DNA from 2 places in the Phytopseudomonas daroniae genome. Region 2 is predicted to be linked to the other one. Evidence: predicted binding sites of a transcription regulator. Region 2 holds the regulator's gene; the other holds the start of a gene.
The links. The regulator sigma-54, encoded in region 2, starts transcription at its own class of promoters, with help from an activator protein. The targets are predictions, from matches to a motif close to ANTGGCATNNANNTTGCTNT.
Positions count from the first base shown of each region.

Region 1: DNK10_RS00645 (CmpA/NrtA family ABC transporter substrate-binding protein) is a predicted target of sigma-54. The motif match lies at 8,727-8,746, and genes of this name have one in related genera.

Region 1 is NZ_QJUJ01000001.1:108,777-118,970, forward strand. It holds gene DNK10_RS00620 (penicillin acylase family protein) at 1-1,922, shown strand, start outside; partial or broken gene DNK10_RS00625 (NAD(P)/FAD-dependent oxidoreductase) at 2,310-3,518, shown strand; gene DNK10_RS00630 (nitrate reductase) at 3,575-6,328, shown strand; gene cobA (uroporphyrinogen-III C-methyltransferase) at 6,367-7,113, shown strand; gene DNK10_RS00640 (nitrate regulatory protein) at 7,187-8,494, shown strand; gene DNK10_RS00645 (CmpA/NrtA family ABC transporter substrate-binding protein) at 8,880-10,194, shown strand, end outside.
Region 2 is NZ_QJUJ01000001.1:528,281-538,474, forward strand. It holds gene DNK10_RS02590 (KpsF/GutQ family sugar-phosphate isomerase) at 1-809, shown strand, start outside; gene DNK10_RS02595 (KdsC family phosphatase) at 809-1,330, shown strand; gene lptC (LPS export ABC transporter periplasmic protein LptC) at 1,340-1,909, shown strand; gene lptA (lipopolysaccharide transport periplasmic protein LptA) at 1,896-2,438, shown strand; gene lptB (LPS export ABC transporter ATP-binding protein) at 2,441-3,166, shown strand; gene DNK10_RS02615 (RNA polymerase factor sigma-54) at 3,340-4,845, shown strand; gene hpf (ribosome hibernation-promoting factor, HPF/YfiA family) at 4,929-5,237, shown strand; gene ptsN (PTS IIA-like nitrogen regulatory protein PtsN) at 5,253-5,717, shown strand; gene rapZ (RNase adapter RapZ) at 5,735-6,592, shown strand; gene DNK10_RS02635 (HPr family phosphocarrier protein) at 6,605-6,877, shown strand; gene DNK10_RS26280 (hypothetical protein) at 6,973-7,104, opposite strand; gene DNK10_RS02640 (superoxide dismutase) at 7,137-7,748, opposite strand; gene DNK10_RS02645 (hypothetical protein) at 7,761-8,210, opposite strand; gene fumC (class II fumarate hydratase FumC) at 8,279-9,667, opposite strand; gene DNK10_RS02655 (hypothetical protein) at 9,660-9,896, opposite strand.

The DNA of each region.
Region 1 (10,194 bases), 420 kb from region 2:
AGAAAGTCGGTGCCGACAAACTGGCCTGGCTGCTACCTACCTACCCGGACGAGCCGTTGCCGTTCGAGGAAGCCGAAAAGCTCAAGGGCCTGGCGCTGGACGGGCGCATTCCCGGCCTGCAGGCGCTCAATGCCGCCACCGCGCAGGTGTCCGAGCGGCACATGCTCGGCGTCGCCGCCTCGAACAACTGGGCTATCGCTCCCTCGCGCAGCCGCAGCGGTAAGAGCCTGCTGGCCAACGACACCCATCTGCCGATCGCACTGCCCTCGGTATGGAGCTTCGTGCAGATTCGCGCGCCGAAATTCCAGGCCTCAGGGGTAACGGTCGCCGGCATGCCCGCGGTGGTTGCCGGCTTCAACGGCAAACTGGCCTGGGGCATGACCATGGTCATGGGCGACAACCAGGATCTGTTCCTCGAGCAGGTCAAACGCGAAGGCAATCGCCTGCTGTATCTCGCCGACGGCAAATGGCAGCCGACCCAGGAGCGACAGGAAACCTTCTTCATCAAGGGCCAGAAACCGATTCGCGAGACGGTCTACGAAACCCGTCACGGCCCGCTGCTCAACAGCGTACTGGGCGAGCGCAAGCACCCGCTGCAACCGCTCCAGCTGCAAAGCGGCTACGGCCTGGCGCTGCAGACCACCCAGTTCGAGGACGACGCCAGCCTGGACGCCTTCTTCGACCTGTCCCGCGCACAGTCGGTGGAGCAGGCCTTCGAGGCAGCCCGGGAAATCCGCGCCATGCCGCTGAACCTGGTGTTCGCCGACGCCGAACATATCGGCTGGCAGGTCACCGGGCGCTTCCCCAATCGCCGCGGCGGCCAGGGCCTGGTGCCGTCACCAGGCTGGGACAGCCGCTATGAGTGGGATGGCTTCGCCGACCCGATGCTCCACCCCTACGATCAGGATCCCCAGCAGGGCTGGCTGGGCAGTGCCAACCAGCGCAGTGTGCCGCGTGGTTACGGTATGCAGTTGTCCAACTCCTGGTACGCCCCGGAGCGCTACGAGCGCCTGGCGCAGTTAGCCGGCAGTGGCCGCCATGACACGCAAAGCATGATTGCCATGCAGTACGACCAGACCTCGCCCTTCGTCGCCAAGCTGCAGAGCATGTTCGAAGCCCAGAACATAGCCGAACCGCTGCGCCAGGCCATCGACCGCCTGCCCGAGGCGCAACGCGGCAAGGCGCGTGAAGCCCTGAGCCGGCTGATGGCCTTCGACGGCAAGCTCTCCGCGGCCTCGACGGACGCAGCGGTGTATGGCGCCTTTCTGCACGAGAGCGCGCGGCAGATCTTCCTCGACGAGCTCGGCCCGGACACCTCACAGGCCTGGAAAGCCCTGGTGGACACAGCCAACCTCTCTTATTCGGCCCAGGCCGATCATCTGCTCGGCCGCGACGACAGCCCATTCTGGGACGACGTGCGCACCCCGCAGAAGGAAGACAAGCCGACGATTCTAGCCCGCAGCCTGGCGGCCAGCATCGAGCTGCTCGAACAACGCCTGGGCAGTGAACGCGCCGCCTGGCAGTGGGGCAAGCTGCACACCTACGAGTGGCTAAGCGGCAGCACGCAGATGGCGCCCTACCTGAGCGTCGGCCAACGTGCCAGCATCGGCTCGCTGAAGGGCTATCTGGATCGTGGCCCCTACCCGGCCGGTGGCGACCACAGTACGCTGAACGTCTCGGCCTACAACTGGGGCCAGGACTTCGATACCTGGCTGATACCGAGCATGCGGGTGATCGTCGACTTCGGCCGCGAAGAACCGATGATCGGCCTGAATAGCTCCGGGCAATCCGGCAACCCGGCCAGCCCGCACTATGCCGACGGCATCGATGCCTGGCGCCGCGCCCAGTACCTGAGCTTTCCGGTGCAACAGCAGAATCTGGAGAAAACCTACGGCAGCAAACGCCTGCTGCTGACACCCTGACGCACAACCCAGGGGCGCAACGCACCAACAAGGCGCAGACATACCGCTCACCACAGGGTGGATCAGGCGCAGCCATCGGTGCATCGAACGACACGATGCCGGCTGCGCCCTAGCCCACCACAAGACAGCCCATGGCAAGGCCGTGCAGGGTTACAGCAACGCGAACCCTGATTCACTGGGTCATTTCCTGCCGCCCTCTCCAATCTGCCCGGCCATTCTCGAGCAATTGGCACACTCCCTGCTCATGCCCTTGCAGACATAGAGCACGCCGTCAGACGGCAAGGCTCCCCGAAACGAATCGGGATCGGACAAAGGCGTCCTTGCACTCACGGTGCAGGACGCCTTTTTTGTGTGCTCACGATTCATTCAGAGCCACGGAGGTAGCGGATGAAACGATTGAAGCTGGTGATGATCGGCAACGGCATGGCCGGCGTACGCACGCTGGAAGAGCTGCTCAAGATCGCCCCGGATCTCTACGACATCACCGTATTCGGCGCCGAGCCCCATCCCAACTACAACCGCATCCTGCTCTCACCGGTGCTGGCGGGCGAGCAGACCTTCGATGACATCGTGCTCAACGAGCTGAGCTGGTACACCGAGCACGGCATTCACCTGCTGCTGGGCCGCAAGGTGGTGGAGATCGACCGTATCCACCGCCGGGTGATCGCCGATGATGGCAGCAGCGCCGACTATGACCGCCTGCTGATCGCCACCGGCTCGCGGCCGTTCATCCTGCCGATACCGGGTAATGGGCTGGAAGGCGTGATCGGCTACCGCGATATCGCCGACACCCGCTGCATGCTCGACAGCGCCAACCTGCACCGCCGTGCAGTAGTCATCGGCGGTGGCCTGCTCGGCCTGGAGGCGGCCCACGGCCTCAAGCTGCGCGGCATGGACGTAAGCGTGGTGCACAACGGCGCCACTCTGCTGGAACGCCAGCTCGACGAGCGCGCCGGTGGCTTGCTGCAAAACGCTCTGCAGCGACGCGGCCTGCACTTCGCCCTCGGCAAGCAGACCGCCGAGCTGATCGGCACCGACGCCGGACGGGTCAGCGCCGTACGCTTCAGCGATGGCGAGCAACTGCCCGCCGACCTGGTGGTGATGGCCGCCGGCATTCGCCCCAACATCGAACTGGCGCAGCGTGCAGGCCTGCCCTGCGCCCGCGGCATCCTGGTCAACGACACGCTGCAGAGCTTCGACCCACGGGTGTACGCCGTGGGCGAATGCGTCAGCCACCGCGGTATCGCCTACGGCCTGGTGGCGCCACTGTTCGAACAGGCACGGGTATGTGCCAGCCACCTGGCCATGCAGGGATTTCGCCGTTACCTCGGCTCGCTGACCTCCACCAAGCTCAAGGTCACCGGTATCGACCTGTTCTCCGCGGGCGACTTCGCTGGCGGCCCAGGGACGCAGAGCATCACTCTCGACGACCCCATCACTGGCAGCTATCGCAAGCTGGTGCTGAAGAACGACGTGCTGGTCGGTGCCTGCCTGTATGGCGATACCGCCGATGCCGCCTGGTACTGGCGGCTGATCCGCGAGGGGTGCAAGGTGACGGATATCCGCGATGCGCTGATGTTCGGCGAAGACGCAGTGAACAGCCTGTCCCCCGCCTGCGCCGCGGAACCGACTCTCCTGCAAGGAGCGGCCTGATGGGCGCTCGACAATCCGGCGGCGCGACGCACACCACCGCATCGACCTGCTGCTACTGCGGCGTAGGCTGCGGCGTGCTGATCGAGCACGACGACGAGCGCATTCTCGGCGTCAGCGGCGATCCCGCGCACCCGGCGAACTTCGGCAAACTGTGCAGCAAGGGTGCCTCACTGCACCTGACCGGCGATCTCGCCGCCCGTGCCCTGTACCCCGAACTGCGCCTCGGCAAAGGGCTGGGCCGCACCCGCACGGACTGGGACACGGCCCTGGATCATGCTGCCGACGTGTTCGCCCGCACCCTCCGCGAGCATGGCCCGGACAGCGTCGCGTTCTACATTTCCGGGCAGTTACTGACCGAGGATTACTACGCCTTCAACAAGCTGGCCCGCGCCCTGGTCGGTACCAACAATATCGACAGCAATTCGCGCCTGTGCATGTCCTCGGCGGTGGTCGGCTACAAGCGCAGCCTGGGCGCCGACGCGCCGCCCTGCTCGTACGAAGACATCGAGCAGGCCGACACCCTGCTGATCATCGGCAGCAACATGGCCTACGCCCACCCGATCCTGTTTCGCCGTCTGGAAGCGGCCAAGGCATGCAATCCGCAGATGAAGGTCATCGTCGTCGACCCACGGCGCACCGACACCTGCGACCTCGCCGATCTGCACCTGGCCATTGCGCCCGGTAGTGATGTGGCACTGCTGCACGGCGTCTTGCACCTGCTGCTGGAGCAAGGCCGCATCGACCGCACCTTCATCGAGACGCACACCGAAGGTTTCGAGGCGCTGCAAGCGTTGGTCGCGGATTACGAGCCCGCGCGCGTCGCCCAACTCTGCACAATCAGCGAAGCGGACTTGCGCCGCTGCGCGGAGTGGATCGGCAGTTCGCCGCGTTTTCTGTCGCTGTGGTGCATGGGCGTCAATCAGTCCACCGCCGGCACCGCGAAGAATTGCGCGTTGATCAACCTGCACCTGGCCACCGGGCAGATCGGCAAGATCGGCAGCGGGCCCTTTTCCCTCACTGGCCAGCCGAATGCCATGGGCGGCCGGGAAACCGGCAGCCTGTCCAACCTGCTGCCCGGTCACCGTGAGGTCGCCAACCCCGAACACCGCGCCGAAGTCGCGGCTTACTGGGGCGTCGACGCGCTGCTGGAAACGCCTGGGCTCAGCGCCATCGAACTGTTCGAAGCCGTGGGCAGCGGCAAGATCAAGGCGCTGTGGATCGCCTGCACCAACCCGGCCCAGTCCATGCCGGATCAGCACAGGATTCATCAGGCCCTGAGCGACTGCCCTTTCGTGATGGTACAGGAAGCCTTTTTCACCACCGAAACCTGCCGATATGCCGACCTGCTGATACCCGCCGCCAGTTGGGGCGAGAAGGAAGGCACGGTGACCAACTCCGAGCGCCGCATCAGTCGCGTGCGCCGCGCGGTGCCCGCACCTGGCGAGGCGCGAGCCGACTGGTCGATCACCTGCGATTTTGCCCGCCGCCTGGAAACCCGTCTGCCGGGTGCGCCATCGGGACATTTCGCCTTCGAAAATCCCGAGCAACTGTTCGAGGAATACAAGGTTCTGACTCGCGGGCGAGACCTGGATCTCTGCGGCCTGGGCTACGCACTGCTGGAAGCGCGCGGCCCGCAGCAGTGGCCCTTTCCCGAAGGTGCGCAAAACGGTACGCCACGCCTGTACGGCGATGGGCGCTTTGCGAGCACCAACGGTCGCGCGCGCTTTATCGCCGAGGCTTACCAACCGGCCAGGGAGCAGCGCGACAAGCGCTATCCGCTGACCCTCAATACCGGTCGCCTGCGCGATCAGTGGCACGGCATGAGCCGTACCGGCACTGCGGCACGGCTGTTCGCCCACGCCGAAGAACCACTGCTCGGCCTGCACCCGCAGGACATGGCGCAGCGGCACCTGCAGGATGGCCAACTGGTCGAGGTGCACAGCCGCCGTGGCGCGCTGGTCGTACGCGTGCAGGCCGACAGCAGCCTGCAGCAGGGCCAGGCCTTTCTGCCCATGCACTGGGGTGACCGCTTTCTCAAGGGTCTCGGCATCAACGCCCTGACCTTGCCGGCGTTCGACCCGCTGTCGAAACAGCCGGAGCTCAAACACGCCGGGATAGACGTACAGCCCGTCGACCTGCCCTGGACATTCCACGCCCTGATCGAAGGTGATGTTCAGCAACGCCTGGAAGCCCTGCGCCCGCTGTGCGAGACCTTCGCCTACGCCAGCTTCGGCCTCGCCGGTCGCGAGACCTCGGCACTGGTGATGCGTGCCGCCCACCATCACGCACCCGATGCGGCGTTGCTCGAACAGCTTCACGAAAAACTGGGCCTGACCGAAGGGCCGGTGATCCGCTACGACGACCCTCATGATGGCCCAGGCTGCTTACCCATCCACAAGCGTGTGCGTATCGACGGGAGCCGCCTGACGGGCTTCTGCCTGAGCGGCGAGACCCGCGCTCGCGGCTGGCTGCGTGACCTCTGGCAAAACCAGACCTCACTGGATGACGACAGCGGCCGGGCCCTGCGCCGCTGGCTGCTGGCGCCGGTGGAGAGCCCGCCCGGCCAGGCTCGTCAGCACACCGGCAAGACCCTGTGCACCTGCATGAACGTCAGCGAGGCCGCGGTGCGCGAGGGTATCGAGCGCGGCTGCGACCTCATCGCGCTCAAACAGAATCTCGGCTGCGGCACCCAGTGCGGCTCCTGCGTACCGGAAATCAAGCGTCTGCTGGCGCTACAGACCATCGAAGCCTAGCGAAGACTGGGTTGAACCTAGATAAAAGGAATACCGTGATGAACCCAAGCGTATGGCTGATCGGCGCCGGCCCCGGCGACCCGGAACTGCTCACTCTCAAGGCGGTGCGTGCCCTCGGCCTGGCCGATGTGGTGCTGATCGACGATCTGGTCAACCCGCAGGTTTTGCAGCATTGCCCCGGCGCGCGGGTGATCCGCGTCGGCAAACGCGGGGGCTGTCGTTCGACACCCCAGGCGTTCATCCATCGCCTGATGCTGCGCTATGCCCGCCAGGGCAAGGTGGTCGCGCGCCTCAAGGGCGGCGACCCGTGCATCTTCGGCCGCGGTGGCGAAGAGGCCGACTGGCTGGCCGCCCGCGGCGTGCACTGCGAGATCGTCAACGGCATCACCGCCGGCCTGGCCGCGGCGACCCGCTGCGGCATCTCCCTGACCCTGCGCGGTGTCGCCCGCGGCGTCACTCTGGTAACCGCACACACCCAGGATGGCAGCTCGCCGAACTGGCAGGCACTGGCCGACAGCGGTACGACGCTGGTGGTGTACATGGGCATCGCCACTCTGACCGATACCCGCCAGCACCTGCTCGATGCCGGTATGGCGGCGCACACCGCTGTGGCGATGATCGATAACGCCTCGCTGCCGGATCAACGCGAATGCCGCAGCACGCTGCTGGAAATGGTCGATGCCGCCCTGGCATTCAAGCTGAAAAGCCCAGCCATTCTGGTGATCGGCGATGTGGTCGGCACTGCTATCGAGGCTGCCAGAGAACTCGAGATGCGCAGCGCCTGAGGACAGACCCTAAGCAACTGGACTGCTATTTGCACTGTTTTAGTTCAACCGTACTGCCTGAAAGACTGCCCCCATGCCTGATACCGCCATGCCTGCCACCCTGCGCTTCATGCTCGCTGCCCGCCGCTGCGAGCTGCAGGGCCTGGAGAGCCTGTCCTTCACCTGCCAACTGGTGACCCGCATCAGTCAACTGGTTCACCAGCTGCAAAAAGAAAGGGGCTACTCCAACATCTATCTCGGCAACCAGGCGAGCCATTACCTGCACCAACTTGACGCACACAGTGCCGAGTCAGCCGCCGTGGAGCGTCAGGTACACGAGTGCTTCATGGCCATGGATACCGCCCAGGCCAATGCCGCGGATCGCGCCCGCCTGTTCAACCGCATCGCCTACGTGCTGCATGGCCTGGACGAGTTGCCTGGCCTGCGCCGACGCATCCGTGAACTGGAGCCTGCTCCACGTCAGGCGACCCAGGCCTTCACCCGATTGATCGGCGGGCTGCTGGCCGTGGTTTTCGAAGCCGCCGATACCGCTGTCGACCCGAGCATCACCCGGCTGCTGGTGGCCATGTTCAACTTCATGCAGGGCAAGGAGCTGGCCGGTCAGGAGCGCGCTGCCGGCGTCGAAGGGTTCTCGCACGGGCATTTCGATGGCGAGTTGCAGGAACGCCTGCAGCATCTCGAAGAAGGCCAGGAACGTTGCTTCGATGTGTTCAGCGAGTTCGCCGATGGTGAGGCGGTCGCCCTGTGGCAGCAGATCCACAGTAGCGATACCGTCGCCCAGGTGATCAGCCTGCGCCGCATCGCCAAGCGCACGTCGGCCAACGCCACGGTGGATCCAGGCCTGTGTGAGCTGTGGTTCGAGCTCAACACCCGACGTATCGACGCCATGAAGGAGGTGGAAAACCATCTCGCCACGCGCCTGCTGGAACATTGTCGCAGCAGCATCGCCGAAGCCCATGCCGACCTCGACAACCATCGCACCCTGCTGGGGCGCCTGGCGCAGATGGATGTCGGAAGCGATCAGGCGCTGCTGTTCAGCGTGCACAGCAGCACCCTGGACAGCGCGCCTCAGGATTCGGTGGGCAACCACCTGGCGCGTTCGGTGCTCGACCTGCTGCACGAGCAGAACCAGCGCCTGCAGCGGGTCAGCGATGAGCTCAAGGAAACCCGCGAAACGCTCAACGAGCGCAAGCTGATCGAGCGGGCCAAGAAACTGCTGATGAACGACTACCGGCTCAGCGAAGAAGATGCCTACGCACGCCTTCGCCAATCCGCCATGGAGCGCAGCATGCGCCTGGTCGATGTCGCTCAGAGCCTGCTCGCCTTCGCCGCACGCAAGAGCCAGAACACTCCACATAGCGACAGGGGCAAGCGTGCCTGAGGATGCCCAGGCATAGCGTTGCCACCGGCACTCTGGCGGCCATGCACCTGCGCCGCGCACGGCAAGCGGCAGACGCCCCGCTGCTGTGCGGCGCCAGCGGCCTAGTCAATCCAGCACAGAGTCGACGGAATTGCTCAGCACAGGCTGAAAAGCTTTCCCGTTCAATCAGTTAGCTCCCGCACATCGAATTTCCCAGGCCAGTTGCCAGACAGCCAGACCAGGCGCTCCTGCTACTGGCATGCAACCTGCTAAGTCCGTAGCGAGGAGGCAGGCTCTGTCCCTTCACAATCCGAATCCTGGACAACGGCGTCCACCCTTGTTGCAGCCCGAGCGCTGCCATGAGAGTGACGCCGTTTTTTTATGCGTGCCTTTTGGGGAAAACGATATGGACGACAAGCCACGTACATTGCAGAACGTCGACGACAGCGCCAGTCAGCCGCGTCGTACCTTTCTCAAGCAGTCCATGGGCCTGCTCGGGGGCAGCGCATTGATGAGCCTGCTGCCAGCGGGCCTGAGCAGCGCGGTATGGGCTGCGGGCAGCGATGATCTGGAAACCACCAAGGCCAAGCTCGGTTTCATCGCCCTGACCGATGCCGCGCCACTGTTCGTGGCCGATGAACTGGGCCTGTTCGCCAAGCACGGCATGACCGGTGTCGAGGTGCTCAAACAGTCGTCCTGGGGCACCACCCGCGACAACCTGGTGCTCGGCGCCGGCAGTGGCGGCATCGACGGCGCCCACATCCTCACGCCGATGCCCTACCTGATGGCCGCCGGCAAGATCACCACCAACAACACGCCGTTGCCAATGTACCTGCTGGCACGCCTGAACCTCAACGGCCAGGGCATATCCATCAGCAAGGAATATCAGGATCTCAAGCTCGGCACCGACGCCAGCGCCTTCAAACAGGCCGTCGCCGCCAAGCAGGCCAAGGGCCAGAAGATCGCCGCGGCGATGACTTTCCCGGGCGGTACCCACGACCTGTGGCTGCGCTACTGGATGGCGGCCGGTGGCATCGAGCCGAACAAGGATCTGCCGACGGTGGTCATCCCACCACCACAGATGGTCGCCAACATGAAGGTTGGCAGCATGGACGCCTTCTGCGTCGGTGAGCCGTGGAACGCGCAACTGGTCAACCAGGGCATTGGCTACAGCGCGGTGACCACCGGTGAGCTGTGGGCCAACCACCCGGAAAAGGCCCTGTCGCTGCGAGCCGATTATGTCGATGCCAACCCCAACGCGACCCGCGCGCTGCTCAAGGCGGTGATGGAAGCGCAGATGTTCTGCGAAGCGGCGGAGAACAAGGAACAGGTCGCCGAGATCTGCGCCAAGCGCCGCTGGATCGGCGCTCCCGCCAAGGATCTATTGGCACGTCTGCAAGGCAACATCGATTACGGCAACGGCCGCGTCGTGGAAAACAGCCCGCACCTGATGCGCTTCTGGAGCGAGTTCGCGTCCTACCCCTTCCAGAGCCACGACCTGTGGTTCCTGACCGAAAACAAACGCTGGGGCTACCTGCCGAACGACTTCGACAGCCAGGCGCTGATCGACACCGTCAATCGCGAAGACATCTGGCGCCAGGCCGCCGCCGAGCTCGCGGTGCCTGCCGAGCAGATTCCGCAATCGAAATCGCGTGGCCTCGAGACCTTCTTCGACGGCAAGACCTTCGACCCGCAGAACCCGCAAGCCTATCTCGACAGCC
Region 2 (10,194 bases):
GGCATATCGGCAACAAGATCGCCGCCACCCTGGCCAGCACCGGCACCACTGCTTTTTTCGTGCACCCTGCAGAAGCCAGCCACGGCGACATGGGCATGATCACCCGTGACGACGTGGTACTCGCCCTGTCCAACTCGGGTTCCACGGCAGAGATCGTCACCCTGCTGCCGTTGATCAAACGCCTCGGCATCACCCTGATCAGCATGACCGGCAACCCGGAGTCGCCGCTGTCCAAGGCTGCCGAAGTGAACCTCGACACCCGCGTAGCCAAGGAAGCCTGCCCGCTCAATCTGGCGCCGACCTCCTCCACTACCGCTTCACTGGTACTGGGCGACGCTCTGGCCATCGCGCTGCTGGAAGCTCGTGGCTTCACCGCCGAAGATTTCGCCTTCTCCCATCCAGGTGGCGCTCTGGGTCGGCGCCTGCTGCTCAAGGTCGAGAATGTCATGCACACGGGCGACAGCCTGCCTCAGGTCAGGCGCGGCACCAGCCTGCGCGATGCACTGCTGGAAATGACCCAGAAAGGCCTGGGCATGACCGCCGTACTGGAAGCCGATGGCCGGCTCGCCGGGATCTTCACCGACGGCGATCTGCGCCGCGCTCTGGATAAAGGCGTCGACGTGCGTGATGCACGCATCGACGACGTCATGACCCCGCACGGCAAAACCGCCCGTGCCGACATGCTCGCCGCCGAGGCCCTGAAGATAATGGAAGACAACAAGATCAGTGCACTGGTCGTGGTGGACACCAGCGGGCGCCCGGTAGGTGCCTTCAACCTTGGCGACCTGTTGCGCGCGGGGGTGATGTGATGAGCGACCTGCTGCAGCGCACGCGCGCAATCAAACTGGCCATCTTCGATGTCGACGGCGTACTCACCGACGGCAAGCTGTACTTTCTCGTCGACGGCAGCGAGTTCAAGACCTTCAATACCCTGGACGGTCAGGGCATCAAGATGCTGATCAACTCGGGCGTACGCACCGCCATCATCAGCGGCCGCAAGACGCCCGTGGTCGAGCGCCGTGCACAGAACCTGGGTATCCAGCACCTGTACCAGGGCCGCGAAGACAAACTCGACGTGCTCGACGAACTGCTCGCCGAACTTGGCCTGAGCTACGAACAAGTGGCTTACCTGGGCGATGACCTGCCGGATCTGCCGGTGATTCGCCGAGTCGGCCTGGGCATGGCGGTAGCCAGTGGCAACGGTTTCGTACGCGAGCATGCCCATGGCGTCACTCAGGCGCGCGGCGGTGAAGGTGCGGCCCGCGAATTCTGCGAACTGATCATGCGCGGCCAGGGCACTCTCGAAGCCGCCCAATCCGCCTACCTCTAGGGCCTGCCGATGCTGCGCAAATTCATCACACCCGCCCTGCTGACCCTTGGTGCCCTGCTGCTGGCCGCCGCCGGCTACTGGAACATCAACCCGGACAGTTTCTCCAGCAGCCCGCAGCATAGCGGCCCGGACAACCCCATCGACTTCTACGCGATCAACGCCCACAGCGTACAGTACCTGCCCGATGGCAAAGTGCAGAGCGACATGACCAGCGATCTGCTCGAACACGTGCAGAGTACCGACGTCACCCTGCTGACCGAGCCCCGCATGAACCTGTTCCGCGGCACCGACTTTCCCTGGAAGGTACGTAGCGCTCGCGGTGAAGTCGGCCCCGATGGTGACGAGGTCGAACTGATCGACCAGGTGCGTGTGGAACGCACGGATGACAAAGGTCGCACCACTATACTCACCACCAGCCGCCTGACCGTATTCCCACAGAAGGAATATGCGCAGACCCAGCAAGCCGTTAGAATCGACGCGGCCAACGGGGTGACCACGGCACAAGGAATGAAAGCGTACTTGAATGACGGCAGGATGCTCCTGCAGTCCAACGTAAGAGGCCAGCATGAGGTTCGTTAAAACCCTCCCCCTACTTCTCAGCCTCGGCGCAACGCTAGGAAGCGCAAGCGCCTGGGCTCTGCCGAGCGACCGCGATCAACCGATCCGCGTGCAGGCCGACAGTGCTGAGCTGGACGACAGACAAGGCGTAGCGGTGTACCGCGGCGACGTCGTCATCACTCAGGGCACCATGAAAATCACTGGCGATACCGTCACCATCACCCAGAACGCGCAGGGTGATGTCGACGTGTTCACGTCGGTGGGCAAGCCTGCCTATTACGAACAGAAACCCTCGGTCGACAAGCAGATCGTCAAGGCTTATGGGCTGACCATCCAGTACTTTGCGGCCAATGAGCGCATCATACTGATCGATCAGGCCAAGGTCGTTCAGGAAGGCAACACCTTCGAAGGCGAGAAGATCGTCTATGACACCCAGCGCCAGATCGTCAACGCGGGCCGTGCCACGGGCACCAATGTGTCGACCCCGCGTCCGCGCATCGACATGGTGATCCAGCCGAAGAATAGACCCGCCGATGGGCAGGGCCAATAACGATGGCCACCCTGAAAGCCCAGCACCTGGCCAAAAGCTATAAAGATCGTCAGGTCGTTCGCGACGTCAGCCTGAGTATCGAAAGCGGGCAGATCGTCGGCCTGCTCGGCCCGAACGGCGCCGGCAAGACCACCTGCTTCTACATGATCGTCGGCCTCGTTCGGGCCGACCAGGGGCGCGTGCTGATCGACGACCTCGACGTCAGCCACCAGCCCATGCATGGCCGCGCTCGCGCCGGTATCGGCTACCTGCCCCAGGAAGCGTCGATCTTCCGCAAGCTCAGCGTGTCCGACAACATCATGGCGATCCTGGAAACGCGCAAGGATCTGAACCGCGCGCAGCGCCTGCAGGAGCTGGACAGCCTGCTGCAGGAATTCCACATCACCCATATCCGCGACAACCTGGGCATGAGCCTGTCGGGCGGTGAGCGCCGCCGCGTGGAAATCGCCCGCGCCCTGGCCACCTCGCCGAAATTCATCCTTCTCGACGAGCCTTTCGCCGGTGTCGACCCGATCTCGGTCGGCGACATCAAACAGATCATTCATCACCTCAAGGCCAAAGGCATTGGCGTGCTGATCACCGACCACAACGTACGCGAAACCCTGGATATCTGCGAAACCGCCTATATCGTCAGCGACGGTCAACTGATCGCCGAAGGTGACTCCGCTGCCATTCTGGCCAACCAGGTGGTCAAGGAAGTCTATCTGGGCCACGAATTCCGCCTGTGATGGATTCCCCCATCGATGAGCGCACCCATGAGCCTGTTACCCTCACGGCATTGCTGCAATGAAATGGTAACAGGCCCTAGGCAAAGCACTCTGATTCAGGCATATAATTTGCTTCCTAGTGGCGCTTTGGCGCCCTGTCGTGGATCGCGCACAGACGCCGGATAAGGTCTGCAATGAAACCATCGCTAGTCCTGAAAATGGGCCAGCAGCTGACGATGACACCGCAGCTGCAACAAGCCATTCGCCTGCTCCAACTGTCGACCCTGGATCTGCAACAGGAGATCCAGGAGGCGCTGGAGTCCAACCCGATGCTCGAGCGTCAGGAAGAAGGCGACGACTTCGACTCGGATCCCATGGCCGACGGCGCGGAAAGTGCCACTGCGAGCGCCACCCAGGAAGAGAAATTTCAGGAACCGACCTTCCAGGAAAACACACAGACCGTCGACAACCTGGAAGAAGGCGAATGGGGCGAGCGCATTCCCAACGAACTACCTGTCGATACCGCCTGGGAAGATGTCTACCAGACCAGCGCCAGCAGCCTGCCGAGCAATGATGATGACGAGTGGGACTTCACCACTCGCACCTCTGCCGGGGAAAGCCTGCAGAGCCACATGCTCTGGCAACTCAACCTGGCACCGATGTCCGACAAGGATCGCCTGATCGCCGTCACGCTGATCGACTGCATCAACGGCCAGGGCTACCTCGAAGAAACCCTCGAGGAAATCACCGACGCCTTCGACCCCGAACTCGATGTCGAGCTCGACGAAGTCGAAGCCGTGCTGCATCGCATCCAGCAATTCGAGCCGTCCGGCATCGCGGCCCGCGACCTGCGCGAATGCCTGCTTCTGCAACTGCGCCAACTGCCGACCAACACGCCCTGGCTGAGCGAAGCCCAACGCCTGACGAGCGATTATCTCGATCTGCTCGGCAGCCGCGACTACAGCCAACTGATGCGCCGCATGAAGCTCAAGGAAGATGAGCTGCGTCCGATCATCGAACTGATCCAGAGCCTCAACCCACGCCCCGGTTCGCAGATCGAATCCAGCGAGCCCGAGTACGTGGTACCTGACGTGATCGTGCGCAAGCACAACGACCGCTGGCTGGTGGAGCTCAATCAGGAAGCCATGCCGCGCCTGCGCGTCAATGCGCAGTATGCAGGTTTCGTCAAACGTGCCGATTCCAGCGCCGACAACACCTTCATGCGTAACCAGCTGCAGGAAGCGCGCTGGTTCATCAAGAGCCTGCAGAGCCGCAACGAGACCCTGATGAAGGTTGCGACGCAGATCGTCGAGCATCAGCGTGGCTTCCTCGACTACGGCGATGAAGCCATGAAGCCTCTGGTGCTGCACGACATCGCTGAAGCGGTAGGCATGCACGAATCGACCATTTCACGCGTCACCACGCAGAAATACATGCACACGCCGCGTGGCATTTACGAGCTGAAATACTTCTTCTCCAGCCACGTCAGCACCTCCGAAGGCGGCGAATGTTCGTCCACCGCGATCCGCGCGATCATCAAGAAACTGGTCGCTGCGGAAAATGCGAAAAAGCCATTGAGCGATAGCAAGATCGCTGGTCTACTGGAAGCACAGGGCATTCAAGTGGCGCGCCGCACAGTCGCCAAGTACCGTGAATCGCTCGGTATAGCGCCTTCGAGCGAACGCAAGCGACTGATGTAAGGTGCCCTTGTAGCAAAGCCCCCAGTGTTCCTGCGGCAGGTTTGAAAGCCTGCCACTCACACACGGCAACAAGGAGAAGCGGTATGCAAGTCAACATCAGTGGACACCAGCTGGATGTGACAGACGCACTACGCAGCTACATCGAAGAAAAGCTCGGGCGTCTCGAGCGACACTTCGACAAGATCACCAATGTGCAGGTCATCCTGGAGGTCGAAAAGCTCAAGCAGAAAGTCGAAGCTACCTTGCATATCGCCGGAGGCGAAGTGGTGGCCAATGCCGAACATGACGACATGTACGCAGCCATCGATCTACTGACCGACAAACTCGACCGCCAACTCATCAAGCACAAGGAAAAACAGCTCGACCGCCAGCAGGGCGCAATGGCCCGCTGACCTCGTCCTTCTCCTATGATCCGACTTGAAAATATCCTGACCCCCGGCCGTTCCCTCGTGAACGTGCCGGGCGGCAGTAAAAAACGCGTACTCGAACAGATAGCCGCCGTGATCGCGCGCGACCTGCCCGATCTCGATGGCCAGACCATCTATGAAAGCCTGATCGCCCGGGAAAAGCTCGGCTCGACCGGCTTCGGCAATGGCATCGCCATTCCCCACTGCCGCCTGCCTGGCTGCAGCACGCCGATCAGTGCCCTGCTGAAGCTGAATATCGCGGTCGATTTCGATGCAATCGATGGTGCGCCTGTCGACTTGCTGTTCGTGCTGCTGGTTCCCGAAGCGGCGACCGATGAGCACCTGGAACTGCTGCGTCAGATCGCCAGCATGTTCGACCGAGAGGATGTCCGCGAGCGGCTTCGCCAGGCTCAAGACAGCGAATCTTTGTACCAGACCGTAGTGAACGTGCAGAACGGTCAATAGCCCTACAGGATGAGCCCATGCGCCTGATCATCGTCAGCGGCCGTTCCGGCTCGGGCAAGAGCACCGCCCTCGACGTGCTCGAGGACAACGGCTTCTATTGCATCGACAACCTGCCTGCCGGCCTGCTTCCCGAGCTGGCCGAACGGGCGTTGCTGCACACCGAGCTGTTGCACCCGCAAGTGGCGGTGTCGATAGACGCACGCAACCTGCCTAGCCAGCTCAAGCGTTTTTCCGAACTGCTCGATGAGGTGCGCGGCCGCAACATCCGTTGCGATGTCCTGTACCTGGATGCCAGCGAAGAAACGCTGCTCAAGCGCTTTTCGGAAACCCGTCGACGTCACCCGCTGACCAACGACCAGCGTTCGCTGGCCGAAGCCATGGCCGACGAAACCAAGCTGCTGAGCCCGATCATCGACCGTGCCGATCTGAAGATCGACACCACCCACCTGAACCTCTATCAACTGCGCGACACACTCAAGCTGCGTCTGCTCAACCAGCCGGAGCCGGGCACCGCCTACCTGATCGAATCCTTCGGTTTCAAGCGCGGGATGCCGGTGGATGCCGACCTGGTGTTCGATGTGCGCTGCCTGCCAAACCCCTACTGGAAGCCTGAGCTGCGCGACTTCACCGGCCTCGAGCAGCCGGTAGAGGAGTACCTGGCAGCCCAGGAGGATGTTCAGGACATGTACCAGGACATCTTCGCCTACCTGCACAAATGGCTGCCGCGCTTCGCTGCCAGCAACCGCTCCTATGTCACCGTTGCGATCGGCTGCACGGGCGGCCATCATCGCTCGGTGTACCTCGCCAATCGCCTGGGGCACGCCCTCAAGCCGCTGCTGAAGAACGTTCAGATCCGCCACCGCGACCTCAGTTAAGGAATTGCCGCGATGCCCGCCTGCGAAATCACCATCATCAACAAGCTCGGCCTGCACGCGCGCGCGGCCGCCAAGTTCGTCGGGGTTGCAGGGCGTTTTCCCTGCCAGGTGAAGATCGGGCGCAGCACTGAAAGCCTTGTCGATGGCAAAAGCATCATGGCGGTGATGATGCTCGCTGCCGGTAAAGGCACCACGGTGCATCTATCTACCGAAGGCGAACGGGATGAAGAGGCGCTGCAGGCGCTGACCGACCTGATCAACGATTACTTCGACGAAGGCGAGTAACAGGGTCGATCACTGTTGCCCAAGCGTGCCTGGCGGGCGCTGCGGATACACGAAGACGCCTAGACGCCTCTATGGCACCCAGCCTGGAAAAGCGCTTAAAGCCAGTTTTGCATACCTTCGCAAACTTTGAGGGCGAGGATTAACCCGCCCCCAAAAAGCAGCATCAAGCCCAATGCATAACGCAACGAGCGGCGGTTGGCCACGATCAGCTCATGCAATGGGCTCATGCGCATCTCGATGTCGCCTCAAAGACAAACCATCAAGCCAGAGCAGCCTGATAGCGGCGAGCGACTTCGGCCCAATCGATGACATTGTAGAAGGCACCGATGTATTCGGGACGACGGTTCTGGTAGCGCAGATAGTAGGCATGCTCCCACACGTCCAGGCCGAGGATCGGCGTATTGCCGTTCATCAGCGGGCTATCCTGGTTACCGGTGCTTTCGACCACCAGTTGCTTCTGCGGCGTCACGCTGAGCCAGGCCCAGCCGCTGCCGAAACGGGTCAGTGCAGCTTTTGTGAAGGCTTCCTTGAAGGCTTCCAAACCACCCAGTTGGCTGTCGATAGCGGCTTTCAGTTCGCCTTGCGGTTCACCACCGCCGCCGGTGCTCATCACCGTCCAGAACAGCGAGTGGTTGGCGTGCCCGCCACCGTTGTTGATCACCGCGCCGCGTTTGTCTTCCGGCACCTCCTTGAGGCGAGTGAGCAGTTCTTCGACCGGCAACTCGGCCAGCGGATTGCCTTCCAGGGCAGCGTTGAGGTTGTTGACGTAGGTCTGGTGGTGCTTGCTATGGTGGATTTCCATGGTTTGCGCATCGATATGCGGTTCCAGGGCATCGTAGGCGTAAGGCAGAGCAGGCAGGCTATACGGCATGGTTTCACTCCTCTAATGGTACTGACGGACGACAGACACTGAGCGTTCTGCCGGTGACGCATCGCCAGGCGTGTTAGCGCCCAGCAATCGATCTGTACGGGGGTAGGCCCCGTGCTCGGCGACAAAGTTCAACAGACTGGTATAGGTGCGACTGCTGTGATTCAGCGCAGCCTGGCGCAGGGACGGCGCCAGGTGCTCGCTGCCCATGCAGCGCAACAGGTGCTCGTGGCAGGCGCACAGGTGCTCTGCGGACTCCTCCGGATGGCCGATCATCAATTGTAGATCGGCCAGGTTGTGCTGGGAGACGACGAAAGCCGCCACTGCGGCGTCGGCGTCACGCCAGCGCTCGAAGAGCACCTGAGCCAGAGCCAGCGCCTGCAGATACTGTTCACGGGCCTCGACCCAGGAACCGTCGGCGAAGTGGCGGTTACCGGCTTCGATGAGTCGCTTCCACTGCTCCATGGGATTGCCTCCTCGCCCTAGGGCGAAAACGCGCAGAACACAAGACCTGCGCACGACCGTTTCTGCTGTTACAGACCGCCTTCGGTAAGGCGCTCCGGGTTGAGCAACTGTTCCAGCTCGGCACGTCCCAGGTCGGTCATTTCCTCAGCCACGTCGATGATCGGTCGACCTTCCCGGTACGCCTTCTTGGCGATTTCCGCGGCCTTCTGGTAGCCGATCAGCGGGTTCAGCGCGGTCACCAATATCGGATTGCGGCCCAGCGCTTCCCTGAGCTTGGGTTCGTTGACCTTGAAGCTGGCGATGGCGCGATCCGCCAGCAGGTGGCTGACGTTGGCCAGCAGTTCGATGCTGCCAAGCAAATTATGGGCGATCACCGGCAGCATCACGTTCAGCTCGAAGTTGCCGGACTGCCCCGCCACCGCAATGGTGGCGTCGTTGCCGATGACTTGAGCGGCGACCATGGCCGTCGCTTCCGGAATCACCGGGTTGACCTTGCCAGGCATGATCGAGGAGCCGGGCTGCAGCGCCTCGAGTTCGATTTCGCTAAGGCCGGCCAAGGGGCCCGAGTTCATCCAGCGCAGGTCGTTGGCGATCTTCATCAGCGACACTGCCGTGGTTTTCAGTTGCCCGGACAGCGCCACCGCGGTGTCCTGGGAGCCGATCAGGGCGAAGAAATTGGCGCCAGGGGTGAACTGCCGGCCAGTCAGGGCATTCAGCTCCTGACAGAATAGCTCGGCAAATCGCGGATGCGCGTTTATACCGGTGCCGACTGCAGTCCCCCCCTGGGCCAGGGCCTGCAGAGCCGGCAGCAGGCTGGTAAGCAACTGGATGTTGCCCTGGATCTGCTGAGCCCAGCCATCGAGCACCTGGCTCATACGCACGGGCATGGCATCCATCAGGTGCGTACGACCGGTCTTCACGAAGGGCTGCACTTCGAGGGATTTCTCGCAGAGTACCTTGAGCAGATGGCCGAGCGCCGGCAGCAGCCTTTCGCTCACTTCGATGGCGGCACTGACATGGATGGTGGTGGGAATGATGTCGTTGCTGCTTTGCCCGCAGTTGACGTGATCATTCGGATTGACCGGCTCGCCAAGAATGCCCGTGGCCAGGGTGGCGATCACTTCGTTGGCGTTCATGTTGGAGCTGGTGCCGGAACCGGTCTGGAACACATCCACCGGGAAGTGCCGCATGAAATCTTCAGCCAGCAACTGCTGGCACGCCGAGACGATGGCATCGCCCTGGGCCGGCAGGATCTGCTCCAGATCGACGTTGGCACGGGCGGCTGCCGCCTTGGCCAGTACCAGCGCACGAATGAATGCCTTGGGCATGGCCAGACCCGATACCGGGAAGTTGTTGACCGCGCGCTGGGTCTGGGCACCGTAAAGCGCCTCGGCGGGTACTGCCAGTTCGCCCATGCTGTCGCGTTCGATGCGGGTGCCGCCACGGGTGTTATTCATAGGGATTTCCTTCTGCCAATTCGGACATTGAAAGGGAGGGCTGCATACGCAAGGTGGCCAAGCGATTGCGGACGCGATTCAGGCTGTGTTGCTGATCGCGGTTGGCCGCCAGATGCTGCAGCGCGTAGAGGGAGCGATAGGCGTGATCCAGACAGACACTGCGCCAGTGCCAGGGCAGCGCCGTATCGCAGGCGGTATCCATGAGCAGGTTCAGGGTGGTCAGCGACATCCGCCAGGGGCACAGGCGGCCATGCTCGACCAGTTGCCGGCCCTGCGCCCAGTGCAGTTCAAGCAGCCGTGGTTCATCTGGAAGCAGGGCACAGCGGATCCTGAACCCCTGCCAATACCAACAATCCAGACATGGCGTATTGCTTGAGCGAAATCTCATGGCGCCCCCTCAAAAGATAATAATATTAATTCCTATATAGAAAGAATAATCAATACCGAATTAGACCGAAGCGCCATTGGCCTGTTCGGGCAGGTTCACAACCAGCACCTGGGAAGAAAGGCTTGAAGTGGGCGAAAGC